DNA from 2 places in the Comamonas flocculans genome. Region 1 is predicted to be linked to the other one. Evidence: predicted binding sites of a transcription regulator. Region 1 holds the regulator's gene; the other holds the start of a gene.
What was found. The regulator NrdR, encoded in region 1, represses ribonucleotide reductase genes. The targets are predictions, from matches to a motif close to CACNANATNTNGTG.
Positions count from the first base shown of each region.

Region 2: FOZ74_RS01055 (ribonucleoside-diphosphate reductase subunit alpha) is a predicted target of NrdR. The motif match lies at 3,767-3,780, and genes of this name have one in related genera.

Region 1 is NZ_CP042344.1:3,196,512-3,206,665, reverse strand. Features, by position in the region: gene FOZ74_RS15355 (DUF349 domain-containing protein) at 1-1,702, opposite strand, end outside; gene FOZ74_RS15350 (lytic transglycosylase domain-containing protein) at 2,479-3,309, shown strand; ZMP/ZTP riboswitch at 3,362-3,513, shown strand; gene glyA (serine hydroxymethyltransferase) at 3,546-4,790, shown strand; gene nrdR (transcriptional regulator NrdR) at 4,815-5,264, shown strand; gene aroC (chorismate synthase) at 5,324-6,421, opposite strand; gene FOZ74_RS15330 (CBS domain-containing protein) at 6,480-6,941, opposite strand; gene FOZ74_RS15325 (O-acetylhomoserine aminocarboxypropyltransferase) at 7,019-8,332, shown strand; gene FOZ74_RS15320 (alpha/beta fold hydrolase) at 8,332-9,162, shown strand; gene FOZ74_RS15315 (restriction endonuclease) at 9,159-10,154, shown strand, end outside.
Region 2 is NZ_CP042344.1:220,556-230,709, reverse strand. Features, by position in the region: gene FOZ74_RS16005 (hypothetical protein) at 1-750, opposite strand, end outside; gene FOZ74_RS01065 (Kae1-like domain-containing protein) at 978-1,844, opposite strand; gene FOZ74_RS01060 (Na/Pi cotransporter family protein) at 1,943-3,607, shown strand; gene FOZ74_RS01055 (ribonucleoside-diphosphate reductase subunit alpha) at 3,852-6,374, shown strand; gene FOZ74_RS01050 (ribonucleotide-diphosphate reductase subunit beta) at 6,392-7,489, shown strand; gene FOZ74_RS01045 (cupin domain-containing protein) at 7,626-7,937, shown strand; gene FOZ74_RS01040 (IS481 family transposase) at 8,049-9,020, shown strand; gene FOZ74_RS01035 (NUDIX hydrolase) at 9,099-9,917, opposite strand; gene FOZ74_RS01030 (quinone oxidoreductase family protein) at 9,914-10,154, opposite strand, start outside.

The DNA of each region.
Region 1 (10,154 bases):
TCGGGCTGCGAAACGCGTCCCAGAGCCTTTGTTCCTGGCGGCGCTCCAGTGGCACGGCCTGCGCCAGCGCCTGCCAGCGCTGCTGCAGCGCCTTGACCGCGTCGGTGCGCAGCTGCGGCGCGGCGCCGAGGGCCTGCGCCTCGTCGATCAGCGCCTGGCGCTCCTGCAGGTTCTGCTTCTGGGCCGCGGCCAGCGGCGCGCCGGCGGCGGCCAGCGCCTGCTTCCACAGCGGCTGCAGTTCGGCAAAGAGCCTTTCGCCGACGTGACCGCTGCTGCGCCAGCGCTCGCCGAACTGGTGCAACGCGCGGATCTGCGTCTTCCAGTCGCTGGAGCCGGCGTGCTCCGCGCTCCAGGCCTTGAGCTCGTCGATCAGCGCCAGGCGCTGGGCCTTGTGCTCCTGCGCCTGGGCGCGTGATTTTTCCAGCCACTCTTCGACCTGCTTGTGCGCGGCATTGCAGGCTTCGTCGAACTTCTTCCACAGCGCATGGTTGGCCAGCGCGCCCTGGTCGGCCTGCTTCCATTGCTCGCGCAGCTGGCGCAGCTGCTCCTGCAGCCGGCGCCCGCCCAGCGCCTGGCCTTCGGGGCGCTGCAGCAGCCCCTGGGCCTTGGCCACCAGTTCTTCGCGGATCTGATCGGCGCTCCAGCGCTGCCAGCCTTCGAGCTCGCCGGCCGCGGTCAGTGCGGCATGCACGCGCGCCTCCAGCGCCGCATCGAGGAAGCGGCCATGCGCCTTCCAGGCGGCGCGCAATTGCTGGGCCGCGCCGACGCTGGCCTTGCCACGGCCTTGGGCGGTGGCGCCCTCCAATCGCGTCAACGCCTCGGTGACGGCCTGCACGGCCTGGGCGATGCGCTCGGGGTTGGGCGCGGCGCGCGCGGGCTCGGCCGCGGGGCTGCTTGCTTCACCGCGGGCGGCGCGCAGTTCTTCGGCCCAGACGGGCACCTGCGGCAGCGGGGCCTTGGAGTCCTCGCTGGCCGCGGCCGCCTGGGTGAGCGCGGCGCCAAACGCGTCCCAGACCAGGCCGAGCTGGGTCTGCGCCGACTCGAGCTGGGGCGCAAAGCGCAGGTCCACACCGGGCCAGACGGGGTCTTGCACGATCTCCCGTGCCTGGCTGCGCCAGCGCACGACATCCTCGGCCAGCGCCGCGTGGGCGGCCTCGGCCTCGCGCCAGGGCTTGGTGGAAAGCACCTCGATGCGCTGCGCCATCAGCACCGCGGCCTCGCGCTGCACCTGCACGCGGTGCTGCAGGTCTTCCACCGCCTTGACGCGTTCGGCCAGCCGGGTCTTGAGCGTCTGCAAGGGCTCACGCGAGAGCGGCGCGCCGGCACGGGCCGCGTCGCGCTGCCAGGCGAGCGCATCGGCAATATTGAGCCGGGGGGCATCGAGCAAGGCCTGGGCCCGCGCCGCCCACTCCGCTGCCATGGCCTGCTGGGCCACGGCGCGGCGCTGCTCCTCCAGGCGCTCGCGTATCGCCTTGGCCGCGCCCTTGTCGCGCGCGCTCAGCTCCTTGAACACTTCCTGCATCTGGGCGCTGTCGGGGTCGGTGGCCAGCCAGTCGCGGATGCGGGCGGAACGCTCGCCCGAGGTGGTCGCGGAGAACGCGCCGCCGGTCAGCGCATCCAGCGGATGCACGTGGGCGCTCTTGTCCGCGGGAGCAGCGGCATCGGGTTCAGGCGCAGGGCTGGGGGAAGAAAAGGGAAACATGGGTGATGCGAGGATAGATCGGTAGGGCGGGTATCGCGCGCCCGGCGTCATCAGGGCAAGAAACGCGCGGGCAAGACGGCTATTGTGGCTTGGTTTGCCGCGCTTGCCGCTGGCGCCGCCACAAGCCTGTGGGCCGCGCCCGCGCGGCCCCACAAAGAGAAGCCCGGTGGCGGGGGAACCCCGGCACCGGGCTGGAGGATCGGCATACCCGCCTGATCCGTCCCTGGCGCTGCGGAGATTGCTGTCCGACGCGCCGGAGGCAAACGATTGCCTCCCATGGTGCTGCCCGCCTTGCCGGGCACGGGGCGATCGATGACGAATCGACCGGCCTTGCAAGGCTGGCAAGCCTCGTCTGCTTGCTGCAGACGGAGCGCACCTTAGCAGCTTTGCACCTGCCGTGTCACGCATCGTTGCAACTCGAAACCACTGGACGGCAGCCGACTCGCCAAGCCGCGCCGTACGGGGCAAACCCTTGGTTTCGGCGCTTTCGATCCAACCAACGGGATGCCGCTAATAATGTTTTTGTTCTAAAAGACTATTCTTTATTATTGACCGCGTATATGGAAGCTCCCTAGAATCCGCCTCAATTTCACAAGGGGTCCGTACAAACCCTTATACGTCTCACAGTGCCATGCACCATGCCGGTCCCCTCCGAACGGGCCGGTCTCTCTTGTACCAAGGGTGGTGGCGGAACGCCGGAACCGGTTCCGGCCCTTGAAGATGTCGCCTGTGCTTCGGACGCAAAGCAGGCCGGCATCAATGCAAAAGGACTCCCCATGAAGAAGGCAGGCTTGCGTGCCGTCTCTGGTATTCGTACTTTCGTCGGCGACATTGCTGCCGGATTCTTTGAAGTGACCCACAGCGGCCTTGCGCTGCTGGGGCTGGCGGTGGCGTTTGCCGCCATCACCCTGAGCGCCCGCCCCGACCTGCGCCAGATGGGCGCCGACCAGCTCATGGGCTGGCTGCAGGAGCGCCAGGTGGAGATCAACGGTTTTGCCCTTGAAGCCGTCGCCAGCGAGCGCGCCACCGCCGGCAACCCCAAGGACCTGCCGCGCGAGCAGGCCGCCGTGACCTACTGGTTGAGCAAGAAATACCGCGTGGCCCCCGAGCCGCTCGCCGTGCTGGTCGGGGAAGCCTATGCCGTGGGCGCCCGCACGCGGCTCGAACCGACGCTGATCCTGGCGGTGATGGCGGTGGAATCGGGCTTCAACCCCTTCGCGCAGAGCGCCGTTGGCGCCCAGGGCCTGATGCAGGTGATGACGCGCGTGCATACCGACAAATATGAAGACTTCGGCGGACGCTTTGCCGCCTTCGATCCCGTGGCCAACCTGCGCGTGGGCGTGAAGGTGCTGCAGGAATGCATACAGCGCGCCGGCTCCCTGGAGGGCGGCCTGCGCTTTTATGTCGGCGCGGCCAACCTGCCCGACGACGGCGGCTACGCCGGCAAGGTGCTGGCCGAGCACCAGCGCCTGCGCCAGGTGGCCCAGGGCGCCGCCCGCGCGCCGCTGGTCGCCGCGCACGCCCCCGCTCCCGCTGCCCCGTCGGGGCCCGGCGCGCTGACGCGCCAGCCGGGCGAAAAGGTGGCGCTACTGGCAGGCGGCTACTGAAGCCCGCCGGGCACGCGGCAGGTGCTGCGGCGCCGGCCTCGCAGGCTACACTCGCGCGGTACGCAACTGGCGATAGGTCTGGCATTGCCCGCCATGGGGCAGCTGGCTGACGTGGAGCGCCGGCGCAACCGGCGCATACCACGGGGAAGCGTACCGCACGGGCACAAGCCGTCGCGCGTTTTGTCGTTCGCCTGGGCAGCCCTTGCACGCCAAGGGAAGACTCCGCAACCTCTGCCATGTACCAACGCAACATCCTCGTAGAACAGACCGATCCCGAAGTGTGGGCTGCCATCCAGGCGGAAAACCGCCGCCAGGAAGAGCACATCGAGCTCATCGCCAGCGAAAACTACGCCTCACCCGCCGTGATGGCGGCGCAGGGCTCGCAGCTGACCAACAAGTACGCCGAAGGCTACCCCGGCAAGCGCTATTACGGCGGCTGCGAGAACGTGGACGTGATCGAGCAGCTGGCGATCGACCGCGTCAAGCAGCTCTTCGGCGCCGAGGCGGCCAACGTGCAGGCCAATTCCGGCTCCCAGGCCAACCAGGCCGTGCTGATGGCCTTTGCCAAGCCGGGCGACACGCTGCTGGGCATGAGCCTGGCCGAAGGCGGGCACCTCACGCACGGCATGCATCTGAACATGTCGGGCAAATGGTTCAACGTGGTTTCCTACGGCCTCGACGCCAGGGAAGAGATCGACTACGAGGCCTTTGAAGCCAAGGCGCGCGAGCACAAGCCGCGCATCATCATCGGCGGCGCCTCGGCCTATGCGCTGCGCATCGATTTCGAGCGCATGGCACGCGTGGCCAGGGAAGTGGGCGCGATCTTCTGGGTGGATATCGCGCACTACGCGGGTCTGGTGGTGGCGGGCGAGTACCCCAACCCGGTGCCGTTTGCCGACGTGGTGACCTCCACCACGCACAAGAGCCTGCGCGGGCCGCGCGGCGGCTTCGTGCTGATGAAGGCCGAGCACGAGAAGGCGATCAACTCCGCCATCTTCCCCGGCCTGCAGGGCGGGCCGCTGGAGCACGTGATCGCCGCCAAGGCCGTGGCCTTCAAGGAAGCGCTTGCGCCCGAGTTCAAGGCCTACGGCAAGCAGGTGGCCAAGAACGCCCAGGTGTTCGCCCAGACCCTGACCGAGCGCGGTCTGCGCATCGTCAGCGGCCGCACCGAAAGCCACGTGATGCTGGTGGACCTGCGCTCCAAGGGCATTACCGGCAAGGCCGCCGAGGCGGCGCTGGGCCAGGCGCACATCACCATCAACAAGAACGCGATCCCGAACGACCCGGAAAAGCCCTTCGTGACCAGCGGCGTGCGCGTGGGCACGCCGGCCATCACCACGCGCGGCTTCAAGGAAGAGGAAACGCGCCTGACGGCCCAGCTGATGGCCGACGTGCTGGACAAGCCGCACGACGAGGCCAACCTGGCCCAGGTGCGCGCCAGGGTGGGCGAGCTGACCGCGCGCTTTCCGGTCTATCGCTGAGCCGCGCACGCCGCCCGGACAGCCATGAAATGTCCGTTCTGCAGCCATCCGGACACGCAGGTCGTGGAGACCCGCGAGTCCGAAGGCGGCGAATACGTGCGCCGCAGGCGCCGCTGCAGCGCCTGCGACAAGCGCTTTACCACCTACGAGCGGCCCGAGGTGAACTTCCCGGCCATCGTCAAGAAGGACGGTCGGCGCGTGGAATACCGGCGCGAGAAGCTCGAAGGGTCGTTTCGCATTGCGCTGCGTAAGCGCCCGGTGGGCACCGAGCAGGTGGATGCGGCGATAGAGCGCATTGAAGAACGCCTGCTGCAGCTGGGTGAGCGCGAGATCCTGTCCAACCGCCTGGGCGAGATGGCGATGCACGAGCTGCAGCGGATGGACAAGGTCGCCTACGTGCGCTACGCCAGCGTGTACCGCAGCTTTGAACACATCGACGAATTCAAGGCGCTGGTGGACAAGGTCGCCGAATAGCGCTCCGGTGCTGAAACCATAGCTGCCAGCGCTTGCCTGGCAAGCGTTTACGCCACTTTTTACTGATAATTTGCCGCCACCGGCGGGGGCACCTGCACCACGTCGGCGCACTGGGCGCGCTGCAGCAGCGCGTGGTCCATCAGCACCAGGGCGAGCAAAGCCTCGGCGATGGGCGCGGCGCGTATGCCCACGCAGGGATCATGCCGCCCCTTGGTGACGACCTGCACCGGCGCGCCATGGATGTCGATGGACGGGCGCGGCGTGAGGATGGAACTGGTGGGCTTGATGGCAATGCTCACCTCGATGTCCTGCCCGCTGCTGATGCCGCCCAGCACCCCGCCCGCGTGGTTGCTCGCAAAGCCCGCCGGCGTGATGGCGTCGCCATGCACGCTGCCGCGCTGCGCGACGCTGGCAAAGCCCGCACCGATCTCCACGCCCTTGACCGCGTTCAGGCCCATCATCACCTTGGCGATGTCGGCGTCGAGCTTGTCGTACAGCGGCGCGCCCAGGCCAGCGGGCACGCCCGTGGCCTGCACGCGGATGCGCGCGCCGCAGGAGTCGTGCGCCTTGCGCAGCGCGTCCATGTAGTCCTCGAGCCGCTGCACGTCGGCCACGGGGGCGAAGAAGGGGTTGCCCTGCACATGTTCCCAGCCCTCGAAGGCGATGGGCAGTTCGCCCAGCTGCGTCATGCAGGCGCGAAATTGCGTGCCGTACTTCTCTTTGAGCCACTTCCTGGCCACGGCGCCCGCCGCCACGGTGGGCGCGGTCAGGCGCGCGGACGAGCGCCCTCCCCCGCGCGGATCGCGCAGGCCGTACTTGTGCCAATAGCTGTAGTCGGCATGGCCGGGACGAAACTGCTGCGCGATCTCGCCGTAGTCCTTGCTGCGCTGGTCCTGGTTGCGGATCAAGAGCGCGATCGGCGTGCCGGTGGTGCGGCCCTCGTAGACGCCCGAGAGGATTTCCACCGCGTCGGGCTCCTTGCGCTGCGTGACGTGGCGGCTGGTGCCGGGGCGGCGGCGGTCCAGGTCGTGCTGGATGTCGGCCTCGCTCAGGGCCATGCCCGGCGGACAGCCGTCAATCACGCAGCCTATGGCCGGACCATGGGATTCACCGAAGTTGGTGACGCGAAACAGCCTGCCCAGCGTGCTGCCGCTCATGGATGACTCCTGGTTTGGTAGCTGCCAGCGCTTGCTGGACGGGCGCTAGGGTCGGATTTCACCCTTGCGCTTCGGAGGAGGCCTGGTCTTCGGGCCAATCGCGGATATAGGCCTTGAGCAGCTTGTTCTCGAGGTTCTGGCTGTCCACCACGGTCTTGGCCACGTCGTAGAAGCTGATCACGCCCATGAGCTGGCGGTTGTCGATCACCGGCAGGTAGCGCGCGTGGCGCCCCAGCATCATGCGGCGCACCTCGTCGAGCTCGGTCTCCAGCGTGCAGATGAGCGGCCCGGGGTCCATGCTGCGATAGACCGACAGGCCGTCGAACTTGCCGCCGTTCTTCACCGCGGCGTCGATCACCTCGCGGAAGGTGAGGATGCCGACCACGCGCTCGTGCGCCATCACCACCAGCGAGCCGATATCGTTCTCGGACATGATGCGCGCCGCGTCCGCCAGGCTGTCTTCGGGCGTGATGGTGTAGAGCGTGCCGCCCTTCAGGCGCAGGATGTCGCGAACTTTCATGGCTGGTGATCGATGCGGTGGGCACCGGCAAATATAGCCCACAATGCATCGCTTCATGCATGAACACGGAGACATCCATGCCCGGCTACGCCGACCCCGGCTTTGACACGCTGGCCGTGCACGCAGGCGCCCGGCCCGACCCCGCGACCGGCGCGCGCGCCACGCCCATCTACCTCAGCACCTCCTTCGTCTTCGAGTCGAGCGAGCACGCCGCCGCGCTGTTCAACATGGAGCAGCCGGGGCACGTCTATTCGCGCCTCTCCAACCCCACCACCGACGTGCTGGAGCAGCGCATCGCGGCGCTGGAAGGCGGCGCCGGCGCCATCGCCACGGCCAGCGGCATGGCGGCGCTGCACCTGGCCATCGTCACGCTGATGGGTGCGGGCAGCCACATCGTCGCCAGCACGGCGCTGTACGGCGGCTCGCAGAACCTGCTGAACTACACGCTCAGACGCTTCGGCATAGAAACCACCTTCGTCAAACCGACCGACATCGACGCCTGGCGCGCGGCGATCCGCCCCAACACCAAATTGCTGCTGGGCGAGACCCTGGGCAACCCGGGGCTGGAGGTGCTGGACATCCCGGCGGTGGCGCAGATCGCGCACGAGGCGGGCGTGCCGCTGCTGGTGGATTCGACCTTCACCACGCCCTATCTGATGCGGCCCCTGGAGCACGGCGCCGATCTGGTCTACCACGCGGCCACCAAGTTCCTTTCGGGCCACGGCACGGTGATGGGCGGTGTGCTGGTCGATGGCGGCGGCTTCGACTGGGACGCCTCGGGGCGTTTTCCGGAGCTCAGCGCGCCCTACGACGGTTTTCACGACATGGTGTTCGCGCAGGAATCGAGCGTCGGCGGCTTTCTGCTGCGCGCGCGCCGTGAAGGCCTGCGCGACTTTGGCGCCTGCATGAGCCCGCACAGCGCCTGGCTGATCCTGCAGGGCGTGGAAACCCTGGGCGCGCGCATGGACCGCCACGTGCGCAACACCGAGAAGGTGGTTCAGTTCCTCGCCAGCCACCCCTTCGTCGCGCGCGTGGGCCACCCCATGCTGGAGAGCCACCCCAGCCACCGGCTGGCGCAAAAGCTGCTGCCGCGCGGCGCGGGCGCGGTGTTCAGCTTCGACCTGAAAGGCAGCCGCGCGCAGGGCAAGAAGTTCATCGAGACGCTGAAGATCTTCAGCCACCTGGCCAACGTCGGCGACTGCCGCTCGCTGGTCATCCACCCGGCCAGCACCACGCATTTCCGCATGACGGACGAGGCGCTGCTCGCGGGCGGCATCACGCAGGGCACGATACGGCTGTCGATCGGACTGGAAGACCCGGATGACCTGATCGACGACCTGAAGCGCGCTCTGAAAGCAGCGGAAAAATCCGGCGAAAAGGCAGGTGCGTGATGATCTACCAAGTGCAGGGCGCTGCGCTCTATGCCTATACCGGCGACAAGGCATTCAACCCGGCCCGGCCCACCGCCATCCTGATCCACGGCGTGCTGTGCGACCACAGCGTCTGGCTCTGGCAGGCGCGCTACCTAGCCAACCACGGCTTCAACGTGCTTGCGATCGACCTGCCCGGGCACGCGCGCAGTGCCGGCGAAGCCCCCGCGAGCGTGGAGCAGGCGGCGGGCACCATCGCCGCGCTGCTCGATGCCGTCGGCTGCAGCCAGGCCGCGCTCGTCGGCCACAGCTGGGGTTCGCTGATCGCGATGGAAGCCGCGGCGGTTCTCAAGGAGCGCGTGAGCCACCTCGCGCTGATCGGCACCGCCGCGCCGATGACCGTCTCGCCCGCCTTGATCGAGGCCTCGCAAAGCGAGCCCGAGAAGGCGCTGAAGATGATCAACGTCTTCTCGCGCAGCACGCTCGCCTCGCCCAGCGGCGCCGGCTTCTGGGTCTATGGCGCCAGCATGGCGCTGGGGCGCAAGGTGCTGCGCAGCAATACGGCCGTCAACGTCTTTCACCGCGGCTTCGTGGCCTGCGACCAGTACGCCGGAGGCCCGGCCGCCATGGCCGCCCTCACCTGCCCCGTGCTGTTTCTGCTGGGACGGCTCGACCAGATGACGCCGCCGCGCGCCGCCCTGCCGCTCATCGCGGCCGCACGGGCGGCAGGCAAGTCCGTGCAGGTGCACCACCTGCCGGTCGGGCACCATCAGATGACCGAGGCGCCAGTGGAAACGGCGGCGGCGCTGCACGAATTCCTGAATTCGTCCCCATCGACTCTGCAAGCATGACTTCCGAACATACCTCTCGCCCCGTATGGATGGTGCGCGCCGGCGAAGGCGCAAGCCTGATCGAAGACTTTCGCACGCAGTCGCTCGTGGCCATAGGCTGGAGCGCGCTGGGCGACTTGTCGCGCTATGCCACGCGCGCCGATTTCGCCCTGGCAGTGGAACAGGCCATGCCGGAGCTCAAACCCGGACAGAGAGCGTCTGCTGCCGGGCAGACCTACCGTTTCGTGCACGAGATCGCGGTGAGCGACCACGTCGTGAGCTACGACCCGGACAGCCGCGTCTACCTTCTAGGCAGCATCACCGGTGCTTACGCCTATCGCCCTGCGCACTTGGCCGAATTTCCGAACGAGCGCAGCGTCCGCTGGCTCGGCAGCGTGCCGCGCGATGCGCTCTCGGTAGCTGCACGCAACAGCCTCGGTGCCATCTCCACGCTCTTCCTGCTGCCACCTCAAGTGGGGCAAGAGGTTCTTTCCCGCTTGTCGCAGCCTTCGGCCAAGCCTCACGAGAGTGTGCAGCCGACGCAGACGGAAGAAGACAGCCAGGAAGATATCTATCGCGACGTGCAGTCCAAGGGCTTCGAGTTCATCAAGGACAAGGTCAACGCGCTCGATTGGGAAGATATGCAGGAGCTGGTGGCCAGCCTGCTGCGCGCCATGGGCTACAAGACGCGCATCTCGCCCAAGGGCTCGGACCGAGGCAAGGACATCGTGGCTTCGCCCGACGGCTTCGGGTTTGAAGACCCGCGCATCGTGGTCGAGGTCAAGCACCGTGAAGGCAGCGCCATCGGCTCCCAGCAGATACGCAGCTTTCTGGGCGGGCGCCATGATCACGACAAGGGCTTGTACGTGAGCACCGGCGGCTTTACCAAAGATGCGCGCTACGAGGCCGAGCGCGGCCGCATTCCGGTGATGTTGATGGACCTGGACGATCTGGTGCGCGCTCTGCTGGAACACTACGAGCGCATGGACGTGGAGATGCAGCGCCTGGTCCCC
Region 2 (10,154 bases), 360 kb from region 1:
CCAGTGCGTGGTCTTGCTGCCGTCACCCTCGGTGATTTCAAACTTGCAGGTGTCGAAGGTGCCGGCCGGAATGGAGATTCTCTCCTGGCCCACGTAGGTGGACTTCAGCGTTTCCTGGCTCACCTGGGTCGGCGCCAGGGAACTCGAAACGGTTGCCGTGGTGCTGGCAACTGCTGTGCCACCCGGCGCCAGTGTCAACTTTTCGTCTCTCAGAGGGGGGTCGTAGGTGGTCGTGACATTGAAGCTCATGTCCATCACCGCCACGTCCGCGGTAGAGCCGACTTGAATCGATGTCACGCCGTCCAGCTTCGCGTAAGTGTGGACCGTCGAAGTCGTGGGGCCGGCCGCTGCCAGTGGCGCAGGTGAGGAAAACTGGGTGACCGCGACGGATTTGTGGTCAAACAGGCCGGAGTGCCCGTTGAAGGTCGCGCCCGTGGAAACGGAAATCTGGTGCGAGCTCGTCCCGGTTGCGCCGCCGGTGAGCTGGTAGTCGAGCAGCGCGGTCGCGCCATCGTGAAACAGCGCATCGCTGAAGCAGTCCGATGCGGTGCCGGTGCCGGGAGCCGGCGCCGGCGTGGGAGCGGGTGTCGGGGTGGGTGCTGGAGTCGGCGCAGGCGCCGGGGTTGGCGCTGGCGCTGGCGCGGGGGTGGGCGCCGGGCCGGGGTCGGAACTGCTGGAACCGCCACCACATGCCGCCAAGGCGGCGGTCGCGATGATCAAGGCCGGTATCTGAAAATATCTTTTTTGCATGGCTCTTCCTTTGATGCTTGCGTGCCCACGCCGCTGGCTTCAGCCTGAAGCCCAAGCCCAAGCCCAAGGCGAGACGCTTTCCCCCTCTGGAAAACGTTTCTGGGCGCGGCCATGGTAACGAATGGCGTATTGACCTTGGAAGAAGGCGGAAAGGCGCGGCCCTCCAGGCGGCGTGAATGGCCGGTTTCAAAACCCGATGGGCGGTCTGCGGCTTGGGGTCGCGGGCGTCAAGCCAAGTGGCCGTAGCCCAGCAGCGCCGCCAGCGCAATGCGTGCGCTGGCCGACGGTTGGCGCGCCGGGACGATCAAGCGGCAATGGGCTTGCAGCGTCTGGCGCAAGGCCCGGTTGCGCGTGACGCCGCCGCTCAGCGCCACCTGGCTCAGGCCGCTGCGCCGCAGGGCTTCAAGCGTGGGCGCCAGCAGTTGGCGCACCACCGCAGCCTGCACTGCGGCGGCCAGGTCGGCGCGAGGCTGTTCACAGGGGCTGCCTTCCAGTTCCCGCACGCGCGCCAGGGCGGCGGCGCGCAGGGGGGCAAAGACAAAACCGGTTTGCGCCTTGGTCTGGTCCGCCTCGGGCAGTTCCACGGCACCGGCGTTGCCGAAGTCCGCGAGACGCTCGATCGTCGGCCCACCCGGCGCTTCCATGCCCAGCGCCAAGGCCAGGGCATCGAAGACCGCGCCGGCGGACAGGTCCAGCGCATGGGTGAGGACGCTGCAGTGCGCGGGGTCGTCCACCCGCGCGAGCACGGTGTGCCTGGCCGTGGCCACCAGTGCCAGATAAGGGCCGGCCGGTGGCGTTTCATAGGCCAGCGGCGCCAGCAGGTGGGCCAGCGCCGGGTCCACCGCCTGGGTGCGGGCGGCGGAAAACAGCGTGGCCAGCGCCGGGTTCATGCTGGAGCAGCCTGCGCCGACCACGCGGGGCGACGGCAGGGGTGCGCCCTGCGCGTCGTGCAGCGCGCGCAGTTCCTCCAGGCGGGCGCATTGCCCCTGGCCCAGCAGCGCCGGCCTGCCGCTGTGGTCATCGATCAGCGTCCAGGTGATCTTGCCGCCCCGCGAGGCAATGCCCAGGGCGGGTCCGTGTTGCGCGTGTGTCATGCCGCGGGCGAGTGTAGGCGCCGCGCCGATGGCTGCGGGTATGCTGTGCGCTTGCACGCACGGGCAACGAGGGATTGCCCCGTGCTGCGCTAGTATCCATGAAGCACCTTCTGAATCTGCTGGCCGCGATCGCCCTGCTGGTGTGGGGCATGCACCTGGTACGCACCGGGGTGCTGAGGGTGTTCGGCGCCAATTTGCGTGCCTGGCTGGCGCGCAGCCTGGGCAACCGCTTTACCGCGGCGCTGTCGGGCATAGGGGTGACGGCGCTGGTGCAGTCCAGCACCGCCACGGCCCTGATGACGGCCTCTTTCGTCGGGCAGGGGCTGATCTCGCTGCCGGCCGCGCTGGCGGTGATGCGCGGGGCGGACATAGGCACGGCGCTGATGGCGGTGCTGCTGTCGTTCGACCTGTCCTGGCTGTCGCCGATGTTCATCTTCGTGGGCGTGGTGCTGTTCATCACGCGCCAGGCCAGCACCGCCGGGCGGGTGGGGCGCATCTTCATCGGGCTGGGGCTGATGCTGCTGGCGCTGGAGCGCATCGTGCAGGCCAGCGACCCCATGCTCGCCTCGCCCGTCACCGCCGTGGTGCTGGAAGCCCTGGGCAAGGACCTGCTGGCCGAGATTCTCATCGGTGCGGTGCTGGCCATCATTTCCTACTCCAGTCTGGCGGTGGTGCTGCTGATCGCGGCCATGGCCGCGTCGCAGGTGGTGCCGGTGGACATGGCGCTGGGCCTGGTGCTCGGCGCCAATGTCGGCAACGGCCTGGCCGCGGTGCTGACGCTGGCGGGTGCGGACACCGAAGTGAAGCAGGTGACCGTGGGCAACCTGCTGTTCAAGCTGCTGGGCGTGGCGGTGATGGCGCCCTTCGTCGGCCTGTGGCTGCGCCTTGTGCAGCCGCACATGCCGGGCGTGGGGCATGGCGTGGTGCTGTTTCACCTGGCCTACAACGTGATCATCAGCGTGGGCTTCATCGGGCTTACCCAATGGGTGGCGCGGCTGATTGCGCGCCTGCTGCCCAAGCCGGCGCGGCTGCCGGGCCAGCGGCCGCACCACCTGGACCCCTCGGCGCTGTCCACGCCGTCGCTGGCCATGAGCCTGGCGGTGCGCGAGGCGCTGACGCAGGCCGACGTGGTGGAAAACATGCTGACCGGTGTGATGGAGGTGATACGCCGCAACGACGAGTCGCTGGCCATGCGGCTGCGCGAGATGGACGACGAGGTGGACAGCCTGTATTCCGCGATCAAGTACTACCTGACCAAGATCCCGCGCGACGACCTGGGCGAGAAGGAGAGCCGGCGCTGGGCCGACATCATCAGCTTCACGATCAACATGGAGCAGATCGGCGACATCATCGAGCGCATCGTGCAGGACGTGGAAGAAAAGAAGATCAGCAAGGGGGTGGAGTTTTCCGAAGCCGGCATGGCCGAGATCTCGGACCTGCATGCCCGCCTGGTAAACAACCTGCGCCTGAGCATGGGGGTGTTCCTGGACGGCACGGTGCGCGACGCCCAGCGCCTGCTGGAAGAAAAGGGGCACTTTCGCGCGCTGGAGCGCACCTACGCGGCCAACCACCTGGCGCGCCTGGCCGAGCGCGCGACGCAGAGCATGGAAACGAGCTCGCTGCACATCGACCTGCTGTCGGACCTGCGGCGCATCAACTCGCTCATCAGCGCCACCGCCTACCCCATCCTGGAGCAGGCCGGCGCCCTGCCTTCGGGGCGCGAGCGCGCCGTGGGACATGAAGGCGGACTGCCCAAGGTCTGAAGCCTGAGCCGCGGCCCGGCGCACCCACGTGCCGGAGGGCTCCGACCCACCTTTGGCCACTGGCGGCACCCTTTGTTGCAAATTGGCCAAAGCCAGCGAAGGCGCGCGTCAGCGCCGGTTTTGCCGCGCCCCGCGGCAACGTGGCGGCTCTCTTTTCCCCACTAGATGTTGTGTTAGGCTGCTTACAAAACTACTATACGTAGTGTTTTATGAACTGCCACACACCACAGGAGAGCAAGCCGCCATGATCGAATCCGTCACCAAGCGCGATGGCCGCGTAGAGCCATTCACCCCGTCCAAGCTCAACGGCTGGGGCGAATGGGCCGCCAAGGCCCTGGGGCCGGATATGGACTGGTCCTCGGTGGTGCTGGAGACGGTCACGGACATGCCCGAGCAGGTGACGACCACCATGCTGCAGCAGCAGCTCATCAAGAACTGCCTGCAGTCCGACTCGTGGCTGTACAACCGCATGGCCGGGCGCCTGTACGCCGCGCTGATGCACAAGGAGGTGCACGGCGTCTTCATGCCCACGGTGCTGCAACTGCACCGGCGCCTGCAAAAGCTGGGCTACATGGAGGTGCTGGACTATTCCGACGAGGAATACGCCGAGGTCGAGAAGCTCATCGACCACGACCGCGACTACAGCTACGCGCACTACCAGTTGCACACCCACCTGTCGAAGTACGCGATCGCCGACCGGGTGAAGAACCGCATCTACGAGACCTCGCAGTTCATCTACATGCGCATGGCCATGGCGCTGGCAGTGGACCAACCGCGCGAGCGGCGCATGCATGACGTGGCGCGTTTTTACGAGCACCTGTCGATGAACCGCATCAACGCGCCCACGCCCAACCACATCAACCTGGGCACCCCCCTGCGTGGCTACGCCAGCTGCTGCCTCTACACCACGGCCGATTCGGCGCGCTCTATTGCCGTGGGCAATCACATCGCCTACACCATGACCTACATGAGCGCGGGCATCGGCTCGCACATGAACCTGCGCTCGGTCAACGACCCGGTGCGCGGCGGCGTGATCCGCCACCAGGGCAAGCTCCCCTACCTGCGCGCGGTGGTGTCCGAGGTCAAGTCCAGCCTGCAAAACGGCCGCGGCGGCGCCTGCACCAGCTATTTCTCGATCTACGACCCCGAGATCGAAACCCTGCTGCGCCTGAAGAACCCCATGTCCACCGAGGACAAGAAGATCCGCGGCATGGATTACTCGTGGGGCAGCAACCGCCTGTTCGCGCGCAAGGTGGCGCGCAACGAGGACATCTTCCTGTTCAACAGCTTCACCGCGCCCGATCTGTACGAGGCGCTCTACAGCAACGACGAAGAACGCTTCGAGCAGCTCTACCAGAAGTACGAGAAGAACCCGCTCTTCCCCAAGCGCTTCGTCAATGCGCGCGAGCTGCTCATCACCGCCTGCAACGAATGGAACGAAACCGGGCGCATCTACGAGCACAACATCCACGAGATGAACCGGCACACGCCGTTCAAGGAGACCATCTACAGCTCCAACCTGTGCTCCGAGATCGACCTGCCCACCGGCGCCTACAACCACATCACCGAGATCTACCAGGACGCGGACGTGTCCTTCGTCGAGTTCGAGGATGAAGAGGGCGGCACGCACCGCCTGAGTGGCGCGCACGCCGTGCGAACCGGCCGCGGCATGGTCTATCCGCTGGAACTGCGGGAGGGTGACGAGGTGAACGGCGTCACCGTCCAGAAGATCCTGCAGCGCTCTTCGCCCGAGGTGGCCACCTGCAACCTGGCGGGCATCTGCGTGGACAACATCGAAAGCGACGCGCAGTACGAGGAAGTCGCCTACTACGCGCTCCTGATGATCGACAAGTGCATCCACCTGGCCGAATACGAGCTGCCGCACATCGGCTACACCTCCAAGGCGCGCCTGAACGCCGGCGTGGGCATTCTGGGCCTGGCGCACCTGATGGCGCGCGAGCACAAGCGCTACACCACCGCTGAAGGCAAGCAGTTCATCCACCTGGCGGCCGAACGCCACTTCTACCACCTGGTGCGCGCCAGCCTGCGCCTGGGCAAGGAACTGGGCAACGCCCCCTGGATGCACAAGACCCGCTGGCCCGAAGGCTGGATGCCGCTGGATACCTACAACCGCAACGTCGACCAGATTGCCGACTTCACCAACCACTACGACTGGGACGCGCTGCGCCTGGAGGTGGTGGCCAACGGAGGCATCCGCAATTCGGTGCTGGCCGCGCACATGCCCACGGAGACCTCGGCCAATGCCTCGGGCACGACCAATGGCGTGTACCCGATCCGCGAGCTGACCATGATCAAGACCGACAACCAGCGCGTGAACTACTGGGCCGCGCCCGAGGGCGAAGAGCTGGCCGAATGGTACGAATCGGCCTGGAACATCCCCGCCAGGGACATGACCGAGGCCTACGCCATCATCCAGAAATGGACCGACCAGGGCATCTCGGCGGACTTCTACCGCAAGGTCATCGGTGACGCCTTCATCGGCTCCAGCGAGATGATCCGCGACTACCTCTACCGCATCAAGATGGGCCTCAAGAGCAAGTACTACATGAACCAGAAGACCTCGGCCGGCTTCAAGCCCCTGAACGAGGCCGAGGCCGAACGCAAGGAACTCGTCGACCGCATGGTCGGCAGCGCCATGGCCGCCGCCGACAAGAAGGAGGGGGCCGGCAGCACCGACAGCGACGCCGCCGCCACCGTCAGCGTGCTCGACGCCGACCCCGAATGCAACGGCTCTTGCACGCTCTGAAGCAAGGAAAACACACCATGACCGCCAACGTCTTCAACTACGGCAAGACCGACTACGACAAGCCGCTGCTCTTTCTCGGCGAAAAGCAGGGCCTGTTCGACACCATCAACCGCCACTACCCGCGCATCTGGGAGCTTTACAAGACGCAGAAGTCGCTGGACTGGGACGAAAACGAATTCGACTACTCCAGCTGCAACGCCGACTTCAAGAAAGCCAGCCGCTCCACCTACGACATGATGATCAAGACGCTGGCCTGGCAGTGGGAGGCCGACAGCGTCGCCAGCCGCGCCATCGCGCCCGTGCTCGCGCCCTTCATCACCAGCAGCGAGCTCTGGGCCGCCTGGCAGCGGGTGTCCGACAACGAAGTCATCCACGCCGCCACCTATTCCGAAATCGTGCGCAACTCGTTCGACGACCCCTCGGTCATCATCGACGAAATCCTGCGCGTGGAAGAGGCGCACGCACGCCTGAACCGCGTGGTGCAAGCCTTCGCCGACGGTTTCAGGGCATCGCACCAGTATGCGCTGGAGCAACTGCCCAACGACCAGGAAACCTACAACGCCATCTTCATGATGGTGGTGGCGCTGTATTGCATGGAGCGCATCCAGTTCATGGCCTCGTTCGCCGTGACCTTCGCCATCTGTGACACCGGCATGTTCCAGCCCATAGGCAAGGCCATCCAGAAGATTGCGCAGGACGAGCTCGAAATCCACGCCGAACTCGACCGCGCCGTGCTGCAAAACGAACTGGAAACCGCCCGCGGACAGATCGCCTTCGCGCAAAAGCGCGAAGACATCGAGCAGCTCATCGCCGAAGTGGTGGACAGCGAACTCACCTGGATCGCCTACCTGTTCTCCGAAGGGCGCGAACTGGTCGGCATGAACGCCGAACGCCTGGCCGCCTGGACGCTGTACTGCGCCAAGGATGTGTACCAGACACTGGGCATAGAGACCACGCGCTACGAATTCCCCAAGGCCAATCCGCTCAAGTTCATGGAGAAGTGGCTCAACATCAGCAAGACGCAGGCTTCACCGCAGGAGCAGGATATTGCGGCGTACAAGGTGGGGGTGATGAGGAGGAATGATGAGGGGGTGGTGTTTGAGGAGGATTTTTGAGGAGTGGCTTCCGGAAAAATCCAGGTCTGCTTAAATTGGAGGGGGTCCGTGTTTTCCACGGAAATTTTTTGACGGCGCTGCTTTATGTGACGAAAGGCGCTGAGGATCGTGTCAGCCAGGTCCAGATAGGCACTCCATGAAAGTATTTCGCGGCAGTACGTTCAAGGCGGATCGCGCTTGGGGCGCTATGGATATCGCCAATATGGGCGGTATCACCACGCGCTTGCATTGGACAGACCAGCCGTATAAGTGGCACGTCAATGACGGAGAGGAGGTGTTCGCCGTCCTCAATGGTTGTGTCGAAATGAGGTATCGAGATGCAGGCTCTGAGCACAGCATTGTCTTGGAGGCTGGCGATGTGTTCTATGCGGCTACAGGCACGGAGCATGTGGCCCATCCTATTGGCGAGGCCAGAATTCTGGTGATCGAGCGCGAGGGAAGTGTCTAACTGTCGCATCCCGGATGATTGCATAGACGAAAATCGCTATCCGCTGTTCATGGCACGCGCCGTGATGACAGAGCTGATGGCGAGTTTGCAAGCATCCGGGAGAGCTCAGACATGATGATCGCACTACACAAGAACGCCCGCACCACGCCTGCGGTGCGCGCTGAAATCGCCGCCAGCAGCGAGAGCGCAGCCGTGCTGGCAGCGCGTCACGGTGTCACCGAGCAAACCATCTACAAGTGGAAAAGGCGCGATGTCTTCACTGACCGCTCGCACAGCGCCCACCGCCTGCAAACGACACTCACGCCCGCGCAGGAGGCCATCGCCGTAGAGCTGCGGCGCACCTTGCTGCTGCCCCTGGATGATTTGCTGGCCGTCACCCGTGAATTCCTGTGTCCCGCAGTCTCTCGCTCGGTGCTCGATCGCTGCCTGCGCCGCCACGGCGTGGGCAACTTGAATGCTCTGAAACCCCAGCAGCCCAAGCCTGCGCACAAGGCCTTCAAGAGCTACGAGCCGGGCTTTGTGCATGTGGACGTGAAGTACCTGCCGCAAATGCCTGGCGAGAGCTGCCGGCGCTACCTGTTCGTGGCCATCGAGCGGGCCACACGTTGGGTGTTCGTGCAGATCAAGCGCAGCAAAACCGCCAGCAATGCTCGGGCCTTCCTCAAGGCTTTGCACAAGGCTTGTCCCATCAAGATCACCCGGCTGCTGACCGACAACGGCAAGGAGTTCACCGATCGCCTGTTTGCCAGCCGCGAGCGCGAGCCCAGCGGCCAGCATGAGTTTGATCTGCTGTGTCAGCAGCTGGGCATCGAGCACCGCCTGACCCGGCCCAGGACACCCAGAACCAACGGCATGGTCGAGCGTTTCAACGGTCGCATTGCCGATGTCTTGAACACGCATCGCTTTGACAGCCAGGAAGATCTGGACAGCACGCTGCTGCGCTACGTGGCCTTGTACAACCACCAGCTGCCCCAGTCAGCTCTCAAGAGCTTGACGCCACTGCAGGCCATGAAACAGTGGTACACATCCCATCCGCATTTGTTTCTCAGGCGACCTTATGATCGTCCGGGATGCGACATCTAACAATTCACTCAGGCCGCCGCCGCTTTGCCGCGTGGCTCAAGCCAATTGTTGGATTTCCCCCTGCGGTCAAACGCGCCATCATTCTTCGTAAAACGCCCCCAACACCAGCGCCGCCTCCGGCGTGAACGCCCTGGCGGCCAGCCGCGCCTGCACCTCGGCGTGGCTCCAGCATGCAAAGCGCTCGACTTCGCCGTTCTGATTCACTGGCATCACGGCCTGCGGCAGGCGGGCCGACCACCAGTGGACGCGTTCGTGCAGATGGCCCAGGCCCGCGCCGCCTTCGTCGCTGGGCTGGTCCAGCAGCACGGCGGCGCCGGCTTGCAGGTGGGTGAGGGCGCTGAGTTGCAAGCCGGCTTCTTCCTGCGTTTCGCGCGCCAGCGCGTCGCGCAGGCTGTCGCGCGCGCTGACCATGCCGCCCATCAGCGTGTCCCATTGGCCGGGGTGGCTGGGCTTGGTGCGCGATCGCTGCTGCACCCAGACGGCGCTGGCGTCTTCGGTCAGGCCGACGAGGTGCACCGCGTCGGTGGCAATGCCCAGCACGCGCACGGCGCCGCGCTCCACCGTGGCCCGTTGCCGACCGGCGGCGTCGCGCACCGCAAGCTGCTCGTTGCGCCAGGGGCCGCAGCGGCCGACCTCGCGCAGCAGGGCGGCAAGGGCGTTCAGGGCGGCGCTTGCCTGCTCCGCGGGCAGGGTCAAGGCAGGGGCGCCGTCCGACTCTTCAAATGAGAGCTGGTAGCGCTTGTCCAGCAAGCGTTTGGGGCCGATTTCATTCAGAATTTCAGCTGCGACCGATCCGATCTGCGCGTCGCCCAGGCGCAGCGGTATGCGGCCTGGATGCGGCCCGCGCCGGGTGGCTGCGCGCAGCGCGCTCAGCCAGGCCGCGACGGGCTGGCTCACGGCAGGGTGAGGATGGTGCAGCCGGTGGTCTTGCGCGCCTCCAGCGCGCGGTGCGCCTGCTGCACGTCGGTGAGCGCAAAGCGCTGGCCAATGTGGATCTTCACCTGGCCGCTGGCTACCACGGCAAACAGGTCGTCGGCCATGGCCTGAGTGGATTCGCGCGTGGCCATGTGGGTGAACAGCGTCTGGCGCGTGACGTACAGCGAGCCCTTGGCCCCGAGGATGCCGGGTGCGAAC